DNA from 4 places in the Brachybacterium phenoliresistens genome. Region 2 is predicted to be linked to each of the others. Evidence: riboswitches for the same ligand, from Rfam matches in the RefSeq annotation. Region 2 holds a riboswitch; each other region holds the start of a gene.

Evidence for each region. Region 2 has a riboswitch for thiamine pyrophosphate ahead of ABD234_RS06430 (ECF transporter S component). Riboswitches for the same ligand answer to the same signal wherever they lie in the genome.
Region 1: linked by a shared signal. The riboswitch ahead of ABD234_RS13295 (ECF transporter S component) and the one ahead of ABD234_RS06430 (ECF transporter S component) in region 2 are both predicted to bind thiamine pyrophosphate.
Region 3: linked by a shared signal. The riboswitch ahead of ABD234_RS10390 (3-oxoacyl-ACP reductase) and the one ahead of ABD234_RS06430 (ECF transporter S component) in region 2 are both predicted to bind thiamine pyrophosphate.
Region 4: linked by a shared signal. The riboswitch ahead of ABD234_RS07375 (hydroxymethylpyrimidine/phosphomethylpyrimidine kinase) and the one ahead of ABD234_RS06430 (ECF transporter S component) in region 2 are both predicted to bind thiamine pyrophosphate.

What each region holds. Positions count from the first base shown of each region.
Region 1 covers NZ_BAAAOW010000006.1:80,144-85,717, forward strand. Annotated here, with positions in the region: gene ABD234_RS13280 (PadR family transcriptional regulator) at 1-333, shown strand, start outside; gene ABD234_RS13285 (energy-coupling factor transporter transmembrane component T family protein) at 334-1,023, opposite strand; gene ABD234_RS13290 (ABC transporter ATP-binding protein) at 1,020-2,342, opposite strand; gene ABD234_RS13295 (ECF transporter S component) at 2,339-2,941, opposite strand; TPP riboswitch at 2,982-3,090, opposite strand; gene ABD234_RS13300 (universal stress protein) at 3,104-3,991, opposite strand; gene ABD234_RS13305 (ArsR/SmtB family transcription factor) at 4,074-4,412, shown strand; gene ABD234_RS13310 (SRPBCC family protein) at 4,416-4,919, shown strand; gene ABD234_RS13315 (multidrug effflux MFS transporter) at 4,870-5,574, opposite strand, start outside.
Region 2 covers NZ_BAAAOW010000002.1:442,828-448,401, forward strand. Annotated here, with positions in the region: gene ABD234_RS06415 (GNAT family N-acetyltransferase) at 1-23, shown strand, start outside; gene ABD234_RS06420 (ankyrin repeat domain-containing protein) at 36-476, opposite strand; gene ABD234_RS06425 (ATP-binding cassette domain-containing protein) at 502-2,571, opposite strand; gene ABD234_RS06430 (ECF transporter S component) at 2,568-3,173, opposite strand; TPP riboswitch at 3,218-3,321, opposite strand; gene ABD234_RS06435 (hypothetical protein) at 3,341-3,919, opposite strand; gene ABD234_RS06440 (M13 family metallopeptidase) at 3,916-5,574, opposite strand, start outside.
Region 3 covers NZ_BAAAOW010000004.1:13,723-19,296, reverse strand. Annotated here, with positions in the region: gene ABD234_RS10400 (HNH endonuclease signature motif containing protein) at 1-420, opposite strand, end outside; gene ABD234_RS10395 (LLM class flavin-dependent oxidoreductase) at 643-1,953, opposite strand; gene ABD234_RS10390 (3-oxoacyl-ACP reductase) at 1,953-2,828, opposite strand; TPP riboswitch at 2,906-3,001, opposite strand; gene ABD234_RS10385 (DoxX family protein) at 3,236-3,613, shown strand; gene ABD234_RS10380 (LacI family DNA-binding transcriptional regulator) at 3,713-4,804, shown strand; gene ABD234_RS10375 (ABC transporter substrate-binding protein) at 5,330-5,574, shown strand, end outside.
Region 4 covers NZ_BAAAOW010000002.1:639,447-645,020, forward strand. Annotated here, with positions in the region: gene ABD234_RS07365 (TatD family hydrolase) at 1-211, shown strand, start outside; gene rsmA (16S rRNA (adenine(1518)-N(6)/adenine(1519)-N(6))-dimethyltransferase RsmA) at 208-1,104, shown strand; gene ABD234_RS07375 (hydroxymethylpyrimidine/phosphomethylpyrimidine kinase) at 1,332-2,357, opposite strand; TPP riboswitch at 2,349-2,452, opposite strand; gene ABD234_RS07380 (glucose PTS transporter subunit IIA) at 2,827-5,022, shown strand; gene ABD234_RS07385 (PRD domain-containing protein) at 5,159-5,574, shown strand, end outside.

The DNA.
Region 1 (5,574 bases), on a different contig from region 2:
TACCCGACCCTCAGCCTGCTGGAGGACGAGGGCCTGGTCGCCACCGAGAAGGAGGGCGGGCGCAAGCTCGCGAGCCTGACCGACGCGGGCCGCCGCCACGTCGAGGAGAGCTCCTCCTCGTGGTCGAACCCGTTCCCGGGGCAGGACCCGCACTCCGACGAGGAGCGCGTCGATCTGCGCTCGCTGATGTTCGAGCTGCGCGGCGCGGTCCGCGAGGTGGGCCGGGCCGGCAGCGAGGCGCAGATCGCCGAGGCCGCCGAGATCCTCGAGAGCGCGCGGGCCCGGATGTACCGGATCCTCGCGGGCGAGACCCCGCCCGCGACCGGGTCCTGATCAGGCCGGGACCGCCACGACCGCGGCGACCACGAGGGCGCAGACGGCGACCAGCAGGGCGTCGCCGCGCCCCAGGGGCACCGGCCGCCAGACGGTGCGGGGCCCGTCGGTCAGGCCCCGGGACTCCAGGGCGAAGGCCAGCCGCTCCCCGGAGCGCAGCGAGCCGACCAGCAGCGCGAAGGCGCAGCGGCCCAGCTGGCGCGGGGACAGCCTCTCCCGCCCCGACCGCACGAGATGCGCCCGGGTGATGGTCCGCCAGCGCCCCGGCAGCTGCTCGAGCATGCGGTGCCCGGCCATCAGCGCATAGGCGATGCGAGGGCTCAGCCGCGCATGCTGGACCAGGGAGACCATGAGGGCGCGCGGCTCCGCGGCCCGCGCGAGGATCAGCGAGGCGGTGCCGATGGCCAGGGCCCGCAGGCCCAGCGCCACGCCGATGATCAGCCCCTCCGGGGCGGGGCGCGTGAGCGCGTTGACCACCACGATCCCGGCCGCGAACAGCACGAACGGGATCTGGGCGAGCGCCAGGCGTCCCGGAGGGAAGCGGGCGCCGGCGAGGGCGGCCAGCAGCAGCAGCGCGTACAGGACGCCCAGCCGCGGCACGTCGTGCAGGAACAGGGTGACCACGCTGGTGGCCAGCACCAGCCCCAGCAGCACCGTCGGGTTGCGGCGCGCGAGGTAGGCGGGCCTCATCGCAGCACCCCGTCCTCCAGGCGGAGCACCCGGTCCGCCCAGCGATGCGCCGTCCGAGCGTCGTGGCTGGTCAGGAGGACGGCGGCCCCGTCGTCGGCGGCGTCGCGCAGCAGCCGCATGGTCCGCACGGCGGCCGCACGGTCCAGGCCGTACCCGGGCTCGTCGGCCAGCAGGACCTCCCGGCCGTGCAGCAGCATGGCCCCGATCGAGAGCAGCCGCTTCTGCCCGCCGGAGAGCCGGTAGGGGCTGGCCTCGGCGTGCTCGGCCAGTCCGATCCGCGCGAGCATCGCCTCGACGCGATCGGCCGCGCCGACGGGCAGGCCCTCGGCGAGCTCGGCCCGCACGGTGGCGGCGACGAACTGGTCCTCCGGGTTCTGGAGGACGAGGCCGGGCCGCGGGGAGCGGGAGGCGAGGGACTCCAGGAGCGTGGACTTGCCGGCGCCGTTCGCCCCCATGATCGCGACCATCTCCCCGCCGTGGAGGTCCAGCTCCAGGCCGCGCAGCACCGGCCGGCCGCCGCGGGACACATGGAGGTCGCGCACCGTCATCCGCGCGGGCCCCAGGGGCACCTCCCGGGGGAGCCAGCAGCCCTGCGCGGCCAGGCGCGGGCCGTGCCGGGCGAGCACCGCGGCGGTGGGGCCGTCCTCCAGCACGCGGCCCCGCTCGTCCAGGGCGATGGTGCGCGGCGGGAGGCCGGCCAGGCCGCGCTCCCCCGCCCAGTCGTCGAGCCGGTGCTCCACGAGGATCACGGCGACCTCGGCCGGGAGGCCCTGGACGGCGCGGCGCACCGCCGCGACCCCGGCGGCGTCGAGCATGGCGGTCGGCTCGTCGAGCAGGAGCACCGCGGGGCGAGCCGCGAGGGCGGCGGCGAGGGCCACGCGCTGCAGCTCCCCGCCGGAGAGCTCGGCGGTCTCCCGCTCCTGCAGGTGCGCGGCGCCGACCTGCGCGAGCACCTCCGCGACGCGGGGGCCGATGTCCGCGGGCCGCCACCGGCGGTTCTCCAGCGGCAGGGCGACCTCGTCGGCGACCCGCGAGAGGCACACGCCGGCGACCGGGTCCTGCCCCACGAAGCCGACGCGGTCCGAGGTCGCGGCCACGCCCGCGCGGATCGGGTCGATGCCGTCGATGGACAGGGCGCCCTCGACGCGGCCGTGCACGTGCTGCGGGACGGCGCCGGCCAGCGCCCGCAGCAGGGTGGACTTCCCCGCGCCGCTGGGGCCGAGCACGAGCACGTGCTCGCCGGGGCCGATGCTGCCGCTCCAGGGGCCGACGCCCCCGCCGCCGGGCAGGACGATCTCGAGCTCCTCGGCGCGGATCATCGGCGCACGAGCTCGTCCGCGGCGACGGCGGGGCGCAGGTTCGCCAGCACGCCGGTGCGCTCGAGGGCGCGGACGATGCCCCGCGCCAGCAGGCCGCCCAGCAGGGCGCCGCTGAGCAGCTGGAGGGTCAGGCGCAGCGGGAGGATGTCCTGGCCCAGCCAGCCGAAGCGGACGGCGGACCAGAAGAACACGAGGCCCGCCCCGCACAGGCCGGAGGCGAGGAAGACGGCCGCGCCGTAGCGGCGGTAGCGGGTCAGGGCGAAGGGGATCTCCGAGCCGATGCCCTGGATGAGGCCGGTGATCAGCAGCAGGGGCCCGGCGGGGCTGCCGAGGAAGACGACCTCCACGGCGGCGGCGAGCAGCTCCGCGATCACGCCCACGAAGGGCTTGCGGAGGATCGCGAGGGCGATCGGCGCGACCAGCAGCCAGCAGCCGATGAGCAGGTTGCCGGTGAGGTCGCCGAGCGGGCCCATGAGGATCGACAGCGCCGTCCAGGCCTGCACGAAGACCCAGTACAGGAATCCGAAGACGACGCCGAGCACGACGATGACGACGATGTCGCGCAGGGTGAGGCGCGCGGTGGGGCGATGAGCTGCCATGTCAGGGGTTCTTCCCGGGCGATGGCACGGGCGCGGACGGCGGTCGTCCGGCGAAGCTCCCTGCGCCGGCATGATCCGGATCAGGTTCTACGGTCGGAGTTGGAGAACTCCCTCTCAGCCCAGCTCACTGGACTCCCGTGCTCGGCGCGAGTATAGCCGCGCTCAGCTCTCGTCGACGATCTCGGGCTTCTCGTCGGAATCGACGGGGACGTGGTCGTGCCGGCAGATCGCGGCGTTGCCGGGGGCGTGGTGCATGATCGCGTGGGCGGTCGAGCCGAAGCGGCGGCGGCCCTCGCCGTGGTGGCCGACGACGATGATGCGGGCGCTCTCCGCGGCCGCGAGCAGCCCCCGCGGCACGGTGCGGTCCTCGAGGACCTCGCCGGTGACCTCCACCCCGGAGTCCGCGCCGAGCTCCTCGCGCGCCTGGGCGAGCGCGGTCTCGACGATGGCGCGGGCGGCGTCCTCGCTCACGGCGGCGTGGCCGTCGACCACGCGCTGGACGTGGACGATGCGCAGCGGCGCCCTGCGGATCCGCGCCAGGCGCACCCCGGAGGAGACGGCGCCGAGGCCGGCGTCGGATCCGTCGACGCCCACCAGGACGGGGCCGTCGGGCTCCTCCTCGGAGCGCACCACGAGCACGGGGCAGCCGGAGTGGGTGACCAGGCCCAGGCTGACCGAGCCCAGCAGCATGCCGAAGAAGCCGCCGAGCCCGCGGTGGCCGACCACCAGCAGGCGGGCGGTGCGGGAGGCCTCGCCGAGCACGACCCGGGCGTGGCCGGTCACCAGCGAGGTGCCGACCTCGACGCCGGGCGCGGTCTCGCGGGCGAGGTCCGCGGCGTCGGAGAGCAGCCCGAGGGCCTGGTTGCGCAGCCCGCTGCCGGCGACGCCGTCGACGGGGTCGACGTTCTTGCCCAGCAGCGGCCAGATCCAGGCGTGGACGATCCGCAGCTCCCGCCCGGCGTCCCGCGCCAGACGGGCCGCGTAGCGCACGGCGATCCTCGAGGCCTCGGAGTCGTCATGCCCGACGACGATCTTCCCGGTGAAGTCCATGACCCCAACCTACTCCGCGAGCATGACCTGCGTCACCTCGACCCCTTGACAACCTACAACCCTTCGGTTGTAAGTTGGGGGCGTGCACGAGACCGAGGAGGACCGGGCGGACGCCTGGTTCCACGCCCTGTCGGACCGCACGCGCCGGGACATCCTGCGGCGCGTGCTGGCCGGCGAGTCCTCCGTCTCAGCACTCGCCCGGAAGTACGACATGAGCCTCACGGCCGTGCAGAAGCACGTCGCGGTGCTCGAGAGGGCCGGCCTCATCACCCGGCGTCGGGCGGGCCGGGAGTCCCTGGCCCGCGGCGACGTCGAGGCGGTGCGATCGGTCCAGACGCTGCTCACCGAGCTCGAGGCCGTCTGGCGCGGGCGCATCGCCCGCATCGACCAGCTCCTCGAGAGCTCAGCCCAGGAGGATTGACCCATGCCCGTCACCGACGTGACCCACGACCTCGACGCCCTCACCCTCACCCTGACCGCGCGGTTCGCCGCGCCGATCGACCAGGTCTGGGACGTGTACGCCGACCCGCGCAAGCTCGAGAAGGTCTGGGGTCCCGAGACCTACCCCGCGACCGTCGTCGACCACGAGCTCGCCCCCGGCGGCCGCGTCACCTACTTCATGACCGGCCCCGAGGGCGACAAGCACTACGGCTACTGGGAGGTGGACGCGGTCGACGCCCCGCGGTCCTTCACCTTCCGCGACGGCTTCGCCGACGAGACCTTCGCGAAGAACCCCGAGCTGCCCGAGTCGACCAACGAGTTCGTCTTCTCGGAGGTCGACGGCGGCACCGAGGCGGTCTACACCTCGACCTACGCCTCCCGCGAGGGGCTCGAGCAGGTGCTCGCCATGGGCGTGGTCGAGGGCGCGACCAGCGCGATCAACCAGATCGACGCGCTCCTCGCCGGTGGTGCCACGTCCACAGACTGATCGAGACGACCACGAAGACCAGCGAGGCGACGGCCGTGCTGGTCAGGTTCACCATCACGAGCGGAGCGATCGCCCCGGCCAGCAGCGCGTTCAGCACGAGCGAGAAGAACGTCGACAGCGAGGCGGCCGCTCCCCTCTCGTGGGGGAACAGGTCCAGGATCTCCAGCTGGATCGGGGAGAACATGAGCGCCACCGTGAAGGCGATGAGCATCGGCCCGATCACCGCGACCAGCAGCCCCGCCCCGAGCTCGCCGTCGTAGGCGGGGGCGATCAGGGTCAGGACCACGTTGACCAGACAGGTGACCACGGTGGCCGCGAGGGCGAGGGTGATCAGCCGGGTCCGGGGGACGATCTCCGCGACCCGGCCGGTCACCCAGGCGCCGGCCATCATGCCGATGATCAGCGGCACGAACAGCACCCAGAAGTCCTGCTCGCCCAGCCCCAGCAGGCCGGTGACGAAGATCGAGGCGCCGGCGATGTACAGGAACTGCGCCGCGAAGGCGAAGGCCGAGGCGATCGCCAGGCGCAGCATCGTGCCCGAGCTGCCCACCCGCAGCAGCGAGGCGAGGATCGCCCGCACCTTCAGCGGCGTCCTCTCCCCCGGCGGCAGGGTCTCCGGCAGCAGCGCCGTGAGGACGATGACCGCGATCGCGTA
Region 2 (5,574 bases):
TGCCGATGGAGTACCGGCACTGAGCCGGGCGCGGATCAGGCGCCGTCGCCGTCCCCGTCGAGGAGGGCCGTGATCTCTGCGCGCCGGAAGTAGGCGGCCGTCTCCCGGGCGCTCGGCGCGCCGGCGTCGGGATCGGCGCCGCCGGCCAGCAGGGCCCGCACGACGTCCTCGTAGCCCTTGAACGCTGCGCCCGCCAGCGGGGACTGCCCGCGGTCGTTCATCAGCTCGGGATCCGCGCCGTGCTCGAGCAGCACGGTGACCAGCGCGGCGTGCCCGTGGTACGCGGCCAGCATGAGCATGGTGCTGCCGGAGGCGTCCTGCATGTCGACCGGTGCTCCCTGGGCGAGCAGCGGCCGCAGGACGTCGGCGCGGCCCTGGCGGGCGGCGTCCATCATGCTCGCGGCCAGCGCGGCGGCGTCATCATCCGGGGCAGCGGGGGCGGGGGCGGGGGCGGGGGTCTCGTCCGTCGGCGTCATGGCACCAGGGTAGGCGCCGGGGCCCTCAGCCGATCATCAGCCGCAGCGCCCAGGGCCACAGCAGCAGCGCGATGCCCACCAGCGCGCCGATCACGTCGGCCCGCCCCAGCGGGCTGGGCAGCGCGACGGTGCGCGCGTCCGCCTCGGCGAATCCGCGGGCGTCCATGGCCAGGGCCTGCTGCTCCGCCCCGCGCAGCGTGTCCACCAGCAGGGCGAGGGTCGCCGAGGCCAGCACGCGGGGCGAGCGGGCCGAGCCCAGCCCGCGCAGCGTCCGCGCGGCGAGGATCCGCTCCCACTGCCCGCGCAGGTGCCCGATCCGGACCAGGGCGGCGACCCCGGCGGCGAGCGGCCGGCCGGGCAGGCGCAGCCGGGTGCGCAGGGCATCGCCCAGGGCGGTCACGTCCACGGAGGCGAGGGCGAGCACGCCCGGCGCGACGAACAGGGTGATCCGGGAGGCCTCCTTCGCGCCCAGCAGCCAGGCCGAGGCGGACAGCGGGGCGAGCGGGGAGAGCAGGGCGGTGGTCCATGCCAGGGTCGCCGCGGAGAGCAGGACCGGCGCCAGGCGCAGCACCGCCGATCGCCAGCCGGGAACGGCCAGCGGGGCCAGGAGCAGCACGGGGAGCAGGCCCAGCACGCCGATCTGCCATGTCGACACGCCGAAGGAGCCGATGGCCGCGAGCAGGCCGACGGCGCACAGCGTGAGGGGGTTGCAGGCGCGCGCCGCCGTGCGGCGGGGGTGCGGCACCGGGGTGATCTCCCGGGAGACGGGCCGGTCCGGTGCGGGGCGCGCCGGCAGCGCGAGGGTGCGGTCCGCGCGGGAGGCGAGGCGCTCGTCGTGGGTCGCCGCGATGATCGCGCAGCCGTCCTCGCGGGCGCGGTCCAGCAGGGCGACCACGTCGGCCAGCCGGGCGTCGTCGAGGCCGACGGTCGGCTCGTCCAGCACCAGCAGCCGCGGGCGCTGGGCGAGGGCGGCGACGATCGCGAGGCGCCGCTGCTCCCCGCCCGAGAGCGTGAAGGGGTTCGCGGCGGCCAGGTGGGTGAGCCCGGCGCGCTCCAGCAGCTCCTCCGCCGCGGCCTCGTCCTGCGCCCAGGGCGAGGCGGTGACCTCCTCGCGCACCGTCCGGGCGACGAAGGAGTGCTCGGGCTCCTGCGGGACGAAGGCCGTCCGCTCCCGCTCGGGCCGGCGGATCCTCCCCGCGGCGGGCGCCTCCAGCCCCAGCAGGACCCGCAGCAGCGTCGTCTTCCCGCTGCCGCTCGGGCCGGTGAGCGCGGCGAGCTCCCCGGCGCGCAGCGCCAGGTCGAGGTCGCGGTGCAGGATCTCGCGGCCTCCGCGGCGGCGGATCGCGACGGCCTCGAGGGCGGCGACCTCCGCCCCGGGCGCGGGGCGCGGGGGCGGCGGGAGCTCGGCGGCGGGCAGCGCCACCGTGCCGGGCGGGCCGTCGGCGAGGATCCTCCCGCCGGGCCCGAGCAGGATCACCCGGTCCACGTGCGGCAGCCAGCGGGCGGTGCGGTGGTCGGCGACCACCAGGGTGCGCCCTTCGGCGGCCTCGAGGATCGCCGCGTGGACGGCATCGGCCGCCGACGGGTCGAGCATGCTCAGGGGCTCGTCCAGGAGCAGGGCGTCCGGGGCGAGGGCGAGGGAGCCGGCCAGGGCGACCCGCTGCTGCTGGCCGCCGCTGAGGTCGAAGGGGGAGGCCTCCCCGTCGACGTCGACCGCCGCCGCGGACAGGGCGCCGCGGACGGTGTCGGCGATCTGCGCCCGGGAGCGCGCGGCGTTCTCCGGTCCGAAGGCCGCATCGCGGGCGACCGTCGCCGCGACCAGGGCGTGCACGCTCTGCTGGAGCAGCAGGCCCCGCTCGCCGGGACGGTCGGGGGTGCTCAGGGCGCCGGTGATCTCTCCGGCCTCCGGATCCAGCAGCCCGGCCAGCGCCCGCAGCAGCGTCGACTTCCCGGCGCCGCTGGCCCCGGCCAGCAGCACCCGCTGTCCGGCCGGGACGTGCAGCGTCACGCCCGAGAGGGTGGGCTCCCGGCGGGAGGCGGGCCGCCAGCCGAGGTCCTCGACCCCGAGCACGGCGGCGGCGGTCGCGGTGCTCACGCCCGGTCGGCGCCCGCCAGCTCGCGACCGGCCGGGAAGGGATCCAGCGCCCCCGTGGCCGCGAGGGCCCGGGTCGCCGCCCAGCCGAGCGCTCCGCACAGCAGCGCCCCCGAGACGAGGAAGAAGCCGAGCATGATGATCGCGAAGCCCCAGCTCATCTCCGGGTAGTAGGCGAAGCGCTCCCACACCCACTCCAGGGACGCGGCGAGCACGCCGCCGAGCACGGCGACGGGCACCGTGGAGCGGCGGTAGGCGGTCAGGGCGAAGGCGAGCTCGACGCCGCCGCCCTGCAGCAGCCCCGAGACCACCGTGCCCCAGCCCCACTGCCCGCCGAGCATCATCTCGAGCGTCGCGGCGATCAGCTCCGCGCCGATCGCGGCGCCGGGCTTGCGCACGACGAGGCCGGCGATGACCGCGGGCAGGAACCAGATGCCCGCCAGCAGGCCCTCGGCGGGCTTGAAGGCGGCGGTGAGAGGGCCGATGAGGCTGTACAGCGCCCCGTAGCCCAGGAACGCGACGCCGAAGGCGGCGCCGATCCCGGCGACCACCACCAGGTCGATGGTGCGGTAGCGGGTGCGGGCGGTGCCCGTCGTGGTCGTCATCATGATCTCCTTCCCGAGATGGAAAGGGGATGCGGCAGTGATGCCGCCGAGAAGTCCCGACTCCCTCCGCCGGTGCGAGCCGGATCAGGTTCGAGGGTCTGCGCCGTGCGCACTCTCAGCACCGTGCGGTGCTCCCCTGTCGTGGATGACGGACCGATCCTACCGTCTCAGCGCCGTGCCCGGATCGCCTGGTCCACCGCGAGCGCCGTGGCCTCGGGATCGGTGGGGGAGAGCAGGAAGTGCGTGCCGTCGCGGCCGATGATCTCGACCATGGTGCCGGCGCGGGTGACCTGCATGCGGTAGGTCTCCTGCGGTGCCTCCGGCGGGTGGACGGGGCGGCCGGCGACGGGGCGCCGCTCGTGCGCGGCCCCGGTCATGATGCGGCCGCGGGGCCGCCCCAGGGGGCCGACGCTCACGCCGAGCGTCTCCCCGGGGATCTCCCGCAGCTGCACGGTGCGGAAGGCGGCGACGTCCCAGGGGCGCTGCGGCCAGAACCCGCCGTAGGAGACGGTCACCCCGTGCTCGTCGACGATGAACCGCGTCCACAGCCGCATCCAGGACCACAGGGCCATGCCGAGGGCGACGGCCGCCAGGAGCACCACCAGCAGCGGCGGGACGGCGGAGCGCACGGTCAGGCCCAGCACCAGCAGCACCAGCGCCATCGCCGCGGTCATGCCGATGCGCGTCCAGCCCACCGCCCCGGGCCGGGTCGCCCCGACGTAGAAGGGCGGATCCGGCCGGCTCACCAGATCCTCACGCGGTCCGCGGGCTCGAGGTAGAGGGCGTCGCCCGCGGTCACCGAGAACGCCTCGTGGAAGGCGTCGACGTGGCTGGCGGCCGTGTTGCAGCGGAACTCCGCGGGGGCGTGCGGGTCCGTGGCCAGGCGACGGATCGCCTCCTGCTCGCGGTTCTTGCCGCGCCACACGGTGGCCCAGGACAGGAACACCCGCTGGAGGCCGGTGAAGCCGTCGATCTCCGGCGCGTCGGAGCCGGCGACCTGCAGGTACGCCTTGACCGCGATGGACAGGCCGCCGAGGTCGCCGATGTTCTCGCCGATGGTCAGCGCGCCGTTGACGCGGTGGCTCTCCTCGAGGTCCCGGGGGGACAGCGCCGAGAACTGGTCGATCAGCCGCGAGGTGCGCTCCTCGAAGGCGGCGCGGTCCTGCGCGGTCCACCAGGAGCGCAGGTTGCCGTCGCCGTCGTACTTCGAGCCCTGGTCGTCGAAGCCGTGCCCGATCTCGTGGCCGATCACCGCGCCGATCCCGCCGAAGTTCACGGCCGGGTCCGCCTCGGCGTCGAAGAAGGGCGGCTGCAGGATCGCGGCGGGGAAGACGATCTCGTTGCGGCCGGGGTTGTAGTAGGCGTTGACCGTCTGCGGGGTCATGTGCCACTCGTGCTCGTCGATCGGCCCGCCGACCTTGGCGTACTCGTAGTCCGCGTCGAAGCGGCGGCTGGCCCGCACGGAGGCGACCAGGTCCTGCGGGTCGATCTCCAGGCCGTCGTAGCTGCGCCACTGCTCGGGGTAGCCGACCTTCGGGGTGAAGCGGGAGAGCTTCTCCAGGGCGCGGCCGCGGGTCTCCGGGGTCATCCAGTCCAGCTGCTCGATGGAGGCGCGGTAGGCCTCCAGCAGCGCGGCGACCAGCTCGTCCATCCGCTCCTTGTGGGCGGGCGGGAAGTGGCGGGCCACGTACTCCCGGCCCACGTCGAAGCCGGCGATGCTCTCGACCAGGGCCACGCCGCGCTTCCAGCGCTCGCGCAGCTCCTCGGCCCCGGAGAGGACCCGGCCGTTGAAGTCGAAGTCCTCCTCGACGAAGGCGGAGGAGAGGTAGGGGGCGTAGGAGGCGATGGTGTGCAGGGCGAGCCAGGTCCGCAGGACGGCGAGGTCGGTCTCGGCGAACACGGCATCGGCCTCGGCGAGGAACTCGGGCTGGCCGACGGAGACGACGTCGAAGGCCGCCTCGGGGGCGCCCGTGCCGCGCACGAACGCCGCCCAGTCCAGCCGCGGGGCGGTCTCGGCGCGGGCCGCGGCGTCCATCGGGTTGTCCGACTTCTCGCGGTCGCGCACCCGGACCACGTCCACGTGCGCGCCGGCCAGGCGGGTCTCGAAGTCCATGACGGCGCGCGCCTGCGCGGCCGCGTCGCCGATCACGAGGCCCGCACGGCCGGGCAGGTCGGCCAGGGCGGCGAGGCGGGAGAGATGCTCGACGTAGGCCGTGCGGATCTCGGCGTAGGCGTCCTCGCGGTAGTAGGACTCGTCGGGCAGGCCCAGCCCGCCCTGGTGGATCTTCACCTGGTAGCGGGTGGAGTCGCGGTCGTCGGTCCACACGTAGGCCAGCAGCAGCGAGGTGCCGGACCCGGGGGAGGCCATCAGCTCGGTCAGCTCGCCCCGATCCGCGGTCGC
Region 3 (5,574 bases), on a different contig from region 2:
GAACCGGTCCACGGGCATGCGCCCGGCGGCGAGCCGCTCGAGGCTGCGGGGGAGGGAGCGCACGGCCATGCGGGCGTCGAGGATGCGCCGCAGCGCGACCTGGCGCGTGACCTGGAGGGCGAGCGCGGCGCGGTCGGCGTTCAGCTCGAGCTCCAGGCGCGCATCGTCGCCCTCGCCCGGGTCGACGGCGAGGGCGGCGAGGACCCGCGTGCGCTGCGCGTGCAGCTGCGAGGCGCGAGCCTCCGCATCCCAGAGATCCTGGAGCAGGGAGCCGAGCTCGACGTCCCCGCTCTCCTCGGCGCGCGCGGGGAGGTCGGTGCGGGTGACGCGCCGTCGCGGCGCGGCGACCCGGAAGCGGCGGGGGACATGCTGCTCGATGGCGCGGCGGATCTCCTCGTCCGACGGCATTCCGTGGCTCATCGTCCCCTCCTCCCCGGCTCATCGCGCGAGCGGGATGATCGTGCGCCCCTGCACCTCGCATCGAACACCTGTTCGATAGAACGACTCTACTCCGCGAAGAGACGTTCTCCCCTCATCCTCCGCGGCGTGTCGCGGCCGCGCCACAGGCACCCCGACGATGGGGACGAACGTGCCCTGGGGAGGAGGAGCGGAGCGCTCCCCGCTGCCCGCGCCGCGAGGTCCCTATCCCGGGGAGAGATGGCCGCGCAGAGTCGTCGCCGCGTACTCCCGCCGGAACCGGCCCCGCTCCCGGAGGATGGGGATGACCTGGTCGATCACGTCCTCAAGGCTCTCCGGCAGGGTCGGGGGCATGAGGTTGAAGCCATCGGCCGCGCCCGCGTCGACCCACGCGATGATCTGGTCGGCGACCTGCTCCGCGGTGCCGATCATCGTCGCGTGCCCGCCGCCGGCGGCGAGCAGCCCCAGCAGCTCCCGGACCGTCGGCCGGGCCGGGGCGGACTCGAGGATCCGCAGCACCGTGGCATACCGGCCCTGCGGACCGGTGAACTCCTCCAGCGGCGGCAGCTCCGGCACGGGGGCATCCAGCTCCCAGGCGCTCGCGTCCTGGCCGATGAAGAAGGACAGCTGGGCGAGGGACTCCCGCGCCGGCAGCAGCGCATCCAGCGCCGCCTTCTTCTCCCGCGCCTCCTGCTCGGTGCGGCCGATGTAGGTGACCAGCCCCGGCATGACGACGATCGAATCCGGGTCCCGGCCCTGCGCCCGGGCCCGCGCGCGGATGTCGGCGCGGTACTCCGTCGCCATGGGGATGTCCCAGGCCACGGCATAGATCCCCTCGGCATGGCGGGCGGCGAGATCGCGCCCGGGCTCCGAGCTGCCGGCCTGGAACAGCACCGGCCGGCCCTGCGGCGGGGAGGGGATGCTCAGCGGCCCGGCGACCCGGAAGCTCTCGCCCCGATGGTCGATGGGTCGGATCCGCTCGACGTCCGCGTAGACCGTGGCGCCGCCGTCGGGCAGGATCGCCTCGGCCGGGAACGAGTCCCACAGGGCGGTGATCGCCTCGATGAACTCATCGGCCCGCGCGTAGCGCTCGGCATGCGGCGGCAGCGCGTCCATGCCGTGGTTGCGGGCCTCCTCGTCGGTCATCGAGGTGACGACGTTGATCCCGGCGCGGCCGCCGCTGATGTGGTCCAGGCTCGCGAGCATGCGCGCCGCGTGGAACGGCTGCCAGAAGGTGCTCGAGATCGTCGTGACCAGGCCCAGGTGCGTGGTCGCCCGGGCCATCGCGGTGAGCGCGGTGATCGGCTCGAAGAACCAGCGCGGCCCGCCGGCGATCCCGGGGACGCCCGCGGACTGCCCGTCCGCGAGGAACAGCGCGTCCAGCGTCCCGCGCTCGGCGAGGCGCGCCAGCTCCTCCCATCGGCCGATGTCGCCCAGCCGCGCCACATCGGAGCCGGGCCGCCGCCAGGCCGCCGAGTGGTGGCCGCAGGCGTGGGCGAACAGGTTCAGGTGGATGGGGCGCGGTGCGGCCGTCATCAGTCCTTCACCAGCCCGCCGTCGACGACGAGGTTCTGGCCGGTGATCGCCCGGGAGAGCGGCGAGGCCAGCAGCAGCACGGCGTCGGCGAACTCCTCGGGGGTGGTCACCGACCCCAGCGGGGTGCTCGCCGCGATCGCGTCGAACACCGCCTCGGGCGTCGCGGCGCTCGCGTCGGTGGTGCGCAGCAGGCCGCCGCTGAGCATGTTCACCCGCACCCCGCGCGGGCCCAGATCTGCGGCGAAGGTCCTGGTCAGGGACAGCAGGGCCGCCTTCGCCGCGGTGTAGTCGTGGTAGGGGACCACGGGGTTCTGGAACAGGTTCGTGCCGATGGTGACGACCCGCCCGGAACCGGCGCGGTCGAAGTGGGGCAGGGCGGCCTGGACCAGGTTGACGGTGCCCTGGACGGATCCGGCGAACTGGGCGGCGAAGGCCTCGTAGCCGATCTCCGCGGCCTTCGGGCGGGCATCGCCGTCGAAGGCGAAGTCGGTCAGGGCGTTGGAGACGACGGTGCTCACCGGCGCTCCGAAGTGGTCCTCGGCCTCGGCGAACAGGGCGTCCAGCGCCGCGCGGTCGCGGACGTCGGCCCGCACGGCGAGGGCCCGCCCCTCGTGCGCGGCGGCGATCTCGCGGGCGGCGTCGGCGCTGCGCAGATGGTCGATCACCACCCGGGCTCCCTCGCGCAGGAACGCCTCGGTGATCGCACGGCCCAGGCCCCGGGCGCCGCCGGTGACCACGACGACCTGCTCGGAGAGCGCAGGGGCGGAGGAGGGCGCGGGAGGTGCCGCGGAGCCGCGGGGAGCCGCATCGGGCTGGGCCGTCGGATCGGGCTGCGCGGCGGGATCGGGCTGGGCTGCGGGGACGGGATCGGTCATCGTCTGCCTCTCGATTCGGCGAGAGGCACCCCCGAGCGTGACCTGCACGGATGCACCGGTCACCCGGGGCATCCGGCGCACGGCCGCTGCGACAATCCCTCCGCCAGCGTGAACTGGATCAGGTTCGACGGGTGTGTTCTCAGCCGCGCGTGGCGGCACCCCGTGTCACGCCCGGCACACTACCCGATGCCCCGTGCCCGCCGGCGCGACCGCCCCTCGCGCTGAGACCCCGCGGGATCGGCCGGCCAGGGTGCAGGCCGCGGTCCCGGGACGCCCCGTGGCGAGCCTCGGACGAATCGACCTGCGCGTTCGCATGACATCGGCCGATGTCGGAGAGATACTTGATACCCGGCGCAGGTGGCCGCCCCGGCCGCCGGAGGCGCCGGCTCGCCGAAGGAGATGGGCAGATGGAGATCCTCCTGTGGACCCTGGCCGGACTTCTCGCGGTGGTCTTCGCGACCTCGGGGACCACCAAGCTGGTCAGCTCCCGTGAACGACTGATCGAACGGACGCCGTGGGTCGAGCAGTTCCCGCATCCCTCCGTGCGCGGCATCGGAGCGCTCGAGGTGCTCGGGGCGATCGGCCTGATCCTCCCGGCAGCGCTCGGCATCGCCCCCTGGCTGACGGCCTTCGCCGCCGCGGGGCTGGGCATCACCATGGTGTTCGCCGCGCTGCTGCACCTGCGACGCGAGGAGGACGACCTCCCGGCGGCGATGCCCGCGATCGTGCTGGGCATCCTCTCGGTGTTCGTGGCGTGGATGCGGTTCGGGCCGTACGCGTTCTGAGCCCCGGGCCCTCCCGCGCAGAGTGCCGCGCCGCGCCGTCGGGTACGGTGCCACGGTCCCGTCCCTGCGCCGATCCCGGCGTCTCCTGAAAGGCCTGGCGTGGCCGAGAGCAAGTCCCCGACCGTCTACGACGTCGCGCGCGAGGCCGACGTCTCGATCGCCACGGTCTCCCGCGTGCTGCGCAGCCCCGAGAAGGTGAGCGTCTCGACGCGAGAGCGCGTGCTCCAGGCCGTGCGGCGGCTCGGGTACGTGCCCAACGCGAGCGCCCGCGGGCTGGCCGATCGGCGCACCGGCGTGCTCGGCCTGCTGATCCCGGGCCACGACATCCCGGCGACGAGCCGGCGCCTCCCCGCGGAGGACGGAGCGCCCGCCGTCGTGGAGTTCCTCGACGACCGCGACGGACGCCAGGCCGATCCGTACCGCAACCGCTACTTCGAGCAGCTCGTGCGCGGGGCGGAGGCGGCGGCATGGCGCGCCGGCTACGCCCTGCTCGTCGCGGCCGGGACCAGCGTGAGCCGGGACGTGGTGATGCACGACCTCGCCGGACGGGTGGACGCCCTCGCGGTCGTCGCACGCACCGTCCCCGACGAGCTGCTCCGGGGAAGCATCGGCCGCACCCCGATGGTGACGGTCGCCGGGGAGGGCGGGACGGGAGCCGATGCGGTGCGGGTCGACAACCGCGGCGGGATGTCCGCCCTGGTGCGCCACGTCCTCGCGGTGAAGCCCCCGGGGCCCGTGCTCTATCTCGCCGGCCCGCCGGACTCGCCCGATGCCGCGGGCCGCGCCCGGGGATTCCACGACGCGATCGCCGGCCAGGACGTCCCCTGGCGCACGGCGATGGCCGACTTCACCTGGCAGGGCGGGCACGACGCGGTCACGGCGCAGCTCGAGGAGGAGATCCCCGCGGCGGTGATCGGCGCGAACGACCAGAGCGCCCTGGGGGCGCTCGCGGCGCTGCGCGAGGGCGGGGTCGACGTGCCGGGGACCTGCGTGGTCACCGGCTTCGACGGCATCGACGAGTCCCGCTACAGCACCCCGACCCTCACCACGGTGCGCCAGCCGATGATCGACCTGGGGATCTGCGCGGTCGAGCTGCTGCTGCGCCGCCTCGCGGACCCGGACGCCGCCCCGCGCGACCTGCAGCTGCCGGTGGACGTCCTCCTGCGCGCGAGCTGCGGCCCCCTCGGCTGACCCCGCCCGTCAGGGCGGGCCGACGTGGGCTGGCGCGGGTCGCCGCCGATCCCCCGGCAGCATCGGCACCGCCACCGCCACCGCCACCGGCAACAGGCGCCGGCTCGGGGCAGGGGCCGGACACACGACCGGAGTAAGTCCGTCGCTTCCCGGCGAGGTAGCGACGGAGTTACTCCGGTCGATCGGCGTAGCGACGGAGTTACTCCGATCGATGGGCGCAGCGACGGATTCACTCCGATTCTTCGCGCAGCGGCCATGGCACGCGACCCCCCGTGCCGGCGGCCTTGCGCCGTTCCGTGCACGCCGATCCGTCCGCCCCGGTCACCTCGCCCCCTTCCCCTCTCCGTTCCCCGCACGCCCGATCCCGGGCCGGGCGCCGGGGTTGCGCCGCCGGAATGTAAGCGCATACAGTCGTCGTCGACCGCGCCGCGGAGAGCGGCGGAGGTCGGGGCCGCGTCGTGCGGCCCGCTGAGGTCGCCGCCCGGCGACCCCGCTCCCTACGACGGCGTGAGGACGTGCACCACCGTGGCATCCGCACCACCCCTGCTCCGCAGACGCACCCTGCTGGGCGGCGCCTCCCTGGCGGCGACCGGCCTGCTGGCGTCGGGCTGCTCGCTGCAGATCCGCAGCCGGCCCGATCCGACCATCGGCCCGGACACGATGCTCGTGGCCGGCGACAAGGGGACCCCCACCTTCACCGCGAACTTCAACCCGTTCCACGCGAACAAGCGCACGGCGGCGTCGATCCTGTACGAGCCCCTGATCTGGAT
Region 4 (5,574 bases), 200 kb from region 2:
GGCGCTGGCCGAGGTGGGGCTGGACCGCGTGATGGTCGAGACCGACGCCCCGTTCCTCACCCCGGTGCCCTACCGGGGCCGCCCCAACTCCTCCTATCTGATCCCGCTGACCATGGCGACGATCGCGGAGGTCACCGGCACGGACCTGGAGCAGGCGTGCCGCCGGATCCGCGAGACCACCCGCGGCGTCTACGACTGGCCCGCCGCATGAGCGCCGATCAGCCCCGCGAGGGCGCCGAGCCCTCCCTGCTGCTCAGCGCCCGCGACATCCGCGAGCTCGCAGAGGCCGCCGGGATCCGTCCGTCCAAGCAGCGCGGGCAGAACTTCGTCATCGACCCCAACACGGTGCGGACCATCGTCGAGCGCGCCGACGTGAGGCCCGGCAGCGCCGTGCTCGAGGTCGGCCCGGGCCTGGGCTCGCTCACCCTGGGGCTGCTCGAGGCCGGGGCCGATGTCGCCGCCATCGAGCTGGACCGGGGCCTCGCGCAGCTGCTGCCGCTGACCCTCCGGGCCCGCGGCATCGCCCCCGACCGCTACCGGCTCGTGCACGCCGACGCCCTCGCCGTCACCGAGCTGCCCGAGCTGCCGGAGGCGGGCGAGCCCCGGATCCTCGTGGCGAACCTGCCCTACAACGTGGCCACGCCGATCCTGCTGACGCTCCTCCAGCGCTTCCCGCAGCTGCGCGAGGCGATCGTCATGGTCCAGTCCGAGGTGGTGGACCGCCTCGCCGCGTCCCCCGGCTCGCGGATCTACGGCGCCCCCAGCGTCAAGGCCGCCTGGTACGGCCGCACCGAGCGGGCCGGGCAGATCTCCCGGCAGGTGTTCTGGCCGGTGCCCAACGTCGACTCCTCCCTGCTGCGGCTGACCCGCCACGAGCAGCCGATGGGCACCGAGGAGGAGCGGGAGCGGGTGTTCGCCGTGGTCGATGCGGCCTTCGCCCAGCGGCGCAAGACACTCCGCGCGGCCCTCGGCGGCTGGGCGGGCTCCTCCGCGCGCGCCGAGGAGATCCTGCGCGCCGCCGGAGTCGACCCCGGGGCCCGCGGCGAGACCCTGGACGTCGCCCGCTTCCACGCCATCGCCCGCGCCGCCGACGGCATCGCCTGACCCGCGGGAGCGGCCGGACCGAGCGGCCGGACTCCGAAGGGCGTGCACGGATGGCTGTCTCAGGGCCGCGAGCCAGGCGATTGCCTGGCTCGAGGCTCTCAGGCCGCCGTTCGTGCTCGCTCAGCTCGTGGGATGCCCGCTCGGATCGCAGGGCGCCCGCTCGGATCCCCGGGCGCCCGCTCGGATCGCAGGGTTCCCGTTCGGATGCCCGGGAGCTCGCTCGGGTCTCAAGGGCGCGGAGCGGGCCTGTCCCACAGGGCGTGGAAGTGGTGGACGGGGCCGTGGCCGCCGCCCACGGCGAGCTCGTCCGCGTGCGCGAGCGCGCCGGTGAGATAGTCCTTGGCCTGCCGCACCGCCTCGACCATCCCGTGACGCGGCAGCAGCGCCGCGACGGCGGCGGAGAGCGTGCACCCGGTGCCGTGGGTGTTGCGGGTCGCGATGCGCCGGGCCGGCAGCTCGAGCACGGCATCGTCCGCGGCCGCGGCCCCAGCCAGCAGGTCCACGCTGGTCTCCCCGACCAGATGGCCGCCCTTGAGCAGCACCCACGCCGACCCGAGGGCCAGCAGGTCCGGCACCTGCTCCCGCATCCGCGCGAGGGAATCCGCCTCCCGCGCCGTGCCCCCGGTGCCCCCGGCGCTCCCATCGGCCGCCTCGGCCTCTGCCGGCCCGGTCGCCGGGGTGCCCGTCCCGGCCCGGACGGGTGCGCGATCGGCATCCGCGCCGTCCGCCACCGCCCAGGCCCCCAGGTCGGGGGCGGCGCCCAGCAGCACGGCGGCCTCGGGCAGGTTCGGGGTGATGAGCGCGGCGCGGGGGACCAGTCGGTCCCGGACCACGGCGACGGTCTCGTCGCTGATCAGGCGGTCGCCGCTCTTGGCCACCATCACCGGGTCGATCACCAGCGGCACCTCGGGGATCTCCGCCAGGACATCGGCCACCGCGGCGGCGATCGGGGCGGTGGCGAGCATGCCCAGCTTGATCGCATCGACGCGCACGTCGTCGATCACGGAGCGGATCTGGGCGGCGACGAACTCGGGCTCGAGGACCAGCACGTCCTGGACTCCTCGGGTGTTCTGCGCGACCACGGCGGTGACCGCGCTCATCCCGTAGGCGCCGAGGGCGGAGAAGGTCTTCAGGTCCGCCTGGATCCCCGCCCCGCCGCTGGGATCCGTCCCGGCGATCGTGAGGACGTTCGGGATCCGGGGCGCGTCCGTCGGGCCGGGGCGGCCGGTCGGCTCGTGCAGGACAGGGCTCATGGGTGACATCCCTCCGCGAGTGCGAGCTCGATCAGGTGCGACGGGTCTCATCTCAGCCCGCGCTCCGGACGCGGCGGGCACCCCGTGTCGGCCTCGAACCTAGCATCGGCGCCCCGGCCGGGGCGGCGCCGTCCGGCAGCAGGCCGGCTTCCCCTCGGCCGGGGAGGTGCTATGCTGTGCGCCGATCGACCACGATCACAGGATTGTCACTCCCCGAGGACGCCGCCCGATCGCCACCGTGCGATGACAGGGCAGCGCTCCGCCTGAGGGGAGGCAAGGCCTGGGGAACGCCCTGTGGGTGCGCCCCGGGCCTTTTTCGTTGCCCGGAATCGGGCGGCGGCGCGGCCCGGCGGCGGGCGGCGTGCGGGTCCCGAAGCCGGGATCGCCGCCGTGGCGCAGCAGGGGTCCGGTGGACGTGGCGGCGCACCTGCCAGGACGGCGCGAGCCGATGAGAATGCGAGGACGCATCATGAACACACCTGCACCGGGGCCCGATGCCCTCGCGGAGGACATCCTCCGCGGCGTCGGCGGTCCCGAGAACGTCGAGAGCCTCACGCACTGCGCGACGCGCCTGCGCTTCCAGCTCCATGACGGCGACAAGGTCGACCAGGCCGCGCTCGACGCCCTCGACGGCGTCATGGGCACGGTGCCGCAGTCCGGCGACCGGTTCCAGGTCGTCATCGGCGGCGCCGTCGCCAACGTCTACTCCCGGATCATGAACCTCCCGTCGATGACCGGCGGCGGCAGGCCCGCCGCGAAGAGCGACGCCGAGGTAAAGGCCGCGATCCGGGCGAAGAGCCGCGGGAAGTTCGCCTGGCTCGACAACTTCTTCGAGTACCTCTCCGACTCGTTCCGCCCGCTGATGGGCGTGCTGCTGGGCGCCTCGCTGATCATCGCGATCGCCTCGGTGCTCGACGCCCTCGGCGTGGTCGACTTCCGCGCCGCGGACAAGTCCGCCACCTGGGTCTTCGTCGATGCGATGTGGCGCTCGGTGCTCTACTTCCTGCCGATCATGGTGGCCTACAACGCGGCCAGGAAGCTGCAGATCGATCCGTGGGTGGGCTCGGCCGTGATGGCCGCGGTGATGACCCCGAACTTCACCGGCCTGCTGAACCCCGAGGGCGGCACCCCGGGGATCACCTGCACCACCAACGCGACCCTGGGCACCCAGAACTGCGTGGCCGACGTGTTCGGCCTGCCGATGCAGCTGAACGACTACGGCGGCCAGGTGTTCGTGCCGCTGCTGATGGTGGCCCTGCTCGCCCTGGTCTACAAGGGCCTGCAGCGCGTCTTCCCCGAGAACGTGCAGCTCGTGTTCGTGCCGTTCTTCTCGATGCTCATCATGATCCCGGTGACCGCCTTCCTCATCGGCCCGCTGGGCATCTGGGCCGGCAACGGCATCGGCGCGGGCCTGGCCTGGCTGAACGGCAACGCCCCCATCGTCTTCGCGATCTTCATCCCGCTGCTGTACCCGTTCCTGGTCCCGCTGGGCCTGCACTGGCCGCTGAACGCGCTCATGCTGCAGAACATCAACGCCCTGGGCTACGACTTCATCCAGGGCCCGATGGGCGCCTGGAACTTCGCCTGCTTCGGCGCCACCGCCGGCGTGCTGCTGCTGTCGATCCGCCACCGCGAGCCGATCATGCGCCAGACCGCGACCGGCGCCCTCGCGGCGGGCCTGTTCGGCGGCATCTCCGAGCCCTCGCTGTACGGCATCCACCTGCGCTTCAAGCGGATCTACCCGCGCATGCTCGTCGGCTGCCTCGTGGGCGGTCTGATCGTGGGCATCCTGGGCGGCGTGGACACCTCCGCCTTCGCCTTCACCTCGCTGCTGACGATCCCCGTGTTCGACCCGATGGGCGTGTACGTCATCGCGATCGCCGCCGCATTCGTCACCGCCCTCGTGCTCGTGTACTTCTCGGACTACATGACCCCCGCCCAGCGCGCCGAGGCCAACGCCGAGCGCGATGCGGCCGAGGCCGCCGCCCAGAGCTCCGCCGTCGTCGCCGAGCCCGCCGCGCGGGAGCGCGAGCTGGTCGGCGCCGGGGTCGGGGGCGCCGCCTCCGCCGCGGCCGCCGGCTCCGTGGCTGCGGCCGCCGGTGCCACGGCTCCGGCCGGTCCCGCGGCCGATGCCTCCGGCTCCGCCGGCGCGGCCGATGCCTCCGCCGCGGACGCCGCCTCCGGCACGGCCTCGACGGTCCCCGCCGGCCCGGCGGTGCAGATCGCCGCCCCCGTCGGCGGCCGCGTGGTGGGCCTGGACGAGGTGCCGGACCCGGTGTTCGCCTCCCGCGCCCTCGGCGAGGGCGTCGGCATCGAGCCGGTCGACGGCCGGATCCTCTCCCCGGTCGACGGCGAGCTGATCACCGTCGCCGGCACCGGCCATGCCTTCGGGCTGCGCACCGCCGACGGCATCGAGGTCCTCATCCACATCGGCATCGACACGGTGCAGATGAAGGGCGAGGGATTCGACGTCCAGGTCGAGTCCTGCCAGAAGGTCTCCGCCGGCGATCTGCTGGTCGTGGTCGACCTCGAGGCCGTCCGGGCCGCCGAGCACCCGACGGTCACGCTCATGACCATCACGAACACCGCCCAGCTCGCCGAGGTCGCCCCGCGCACGGGTGCGGACGTCGCCGCCGGCGAGACCGTGGTGACCGTGCGCCGGTGATCTCCGGCGACGCAGTGCGCGCCCCCGCCCCGCACCCGGGGCGGGGGCGCGCGCCCGCATCGGGCACGATCGGGGCCCGGTTCGGGACACAATGGGGCACGGGCACCGGCCCGCACGGCGAGGGAGGGGAGCGAGGATGAAGGCGCTGCGCGTGCTGAACAACAACGTCGTCCTCGCCCGGGACGACGACGGCCAGGAGGTCATCCTCACCGGCCGGGGCATCGGCTTCAGCTCCAAGCAGGGGCGGGCCATCGACCCCGCGCTGATCGTGCGGGTGTTCGTGCCGGCCGACGGCCGCGACCCCGACCATCTCGCCGAGGCGTTCTCCCTCATCGACGAGGAGGTGCTGCGCGCGGTGGTGATCGCCCTCGGCGAGGTGGGCATCGAGGGGCGCGAGTCGCGGCGCCCCACCCTCGCGATCGCCGTGGCCGACCACGTCGCCAGCGCCCTGGACCGGGCCCGTCGCGGCATCGTCCTGGAGTACCCGCTGCGCGCCGAGGTGCAGACCCTGTACGCGAGCGAGTACGCCCAGGCGCGGCGCCTGCTGCAGGC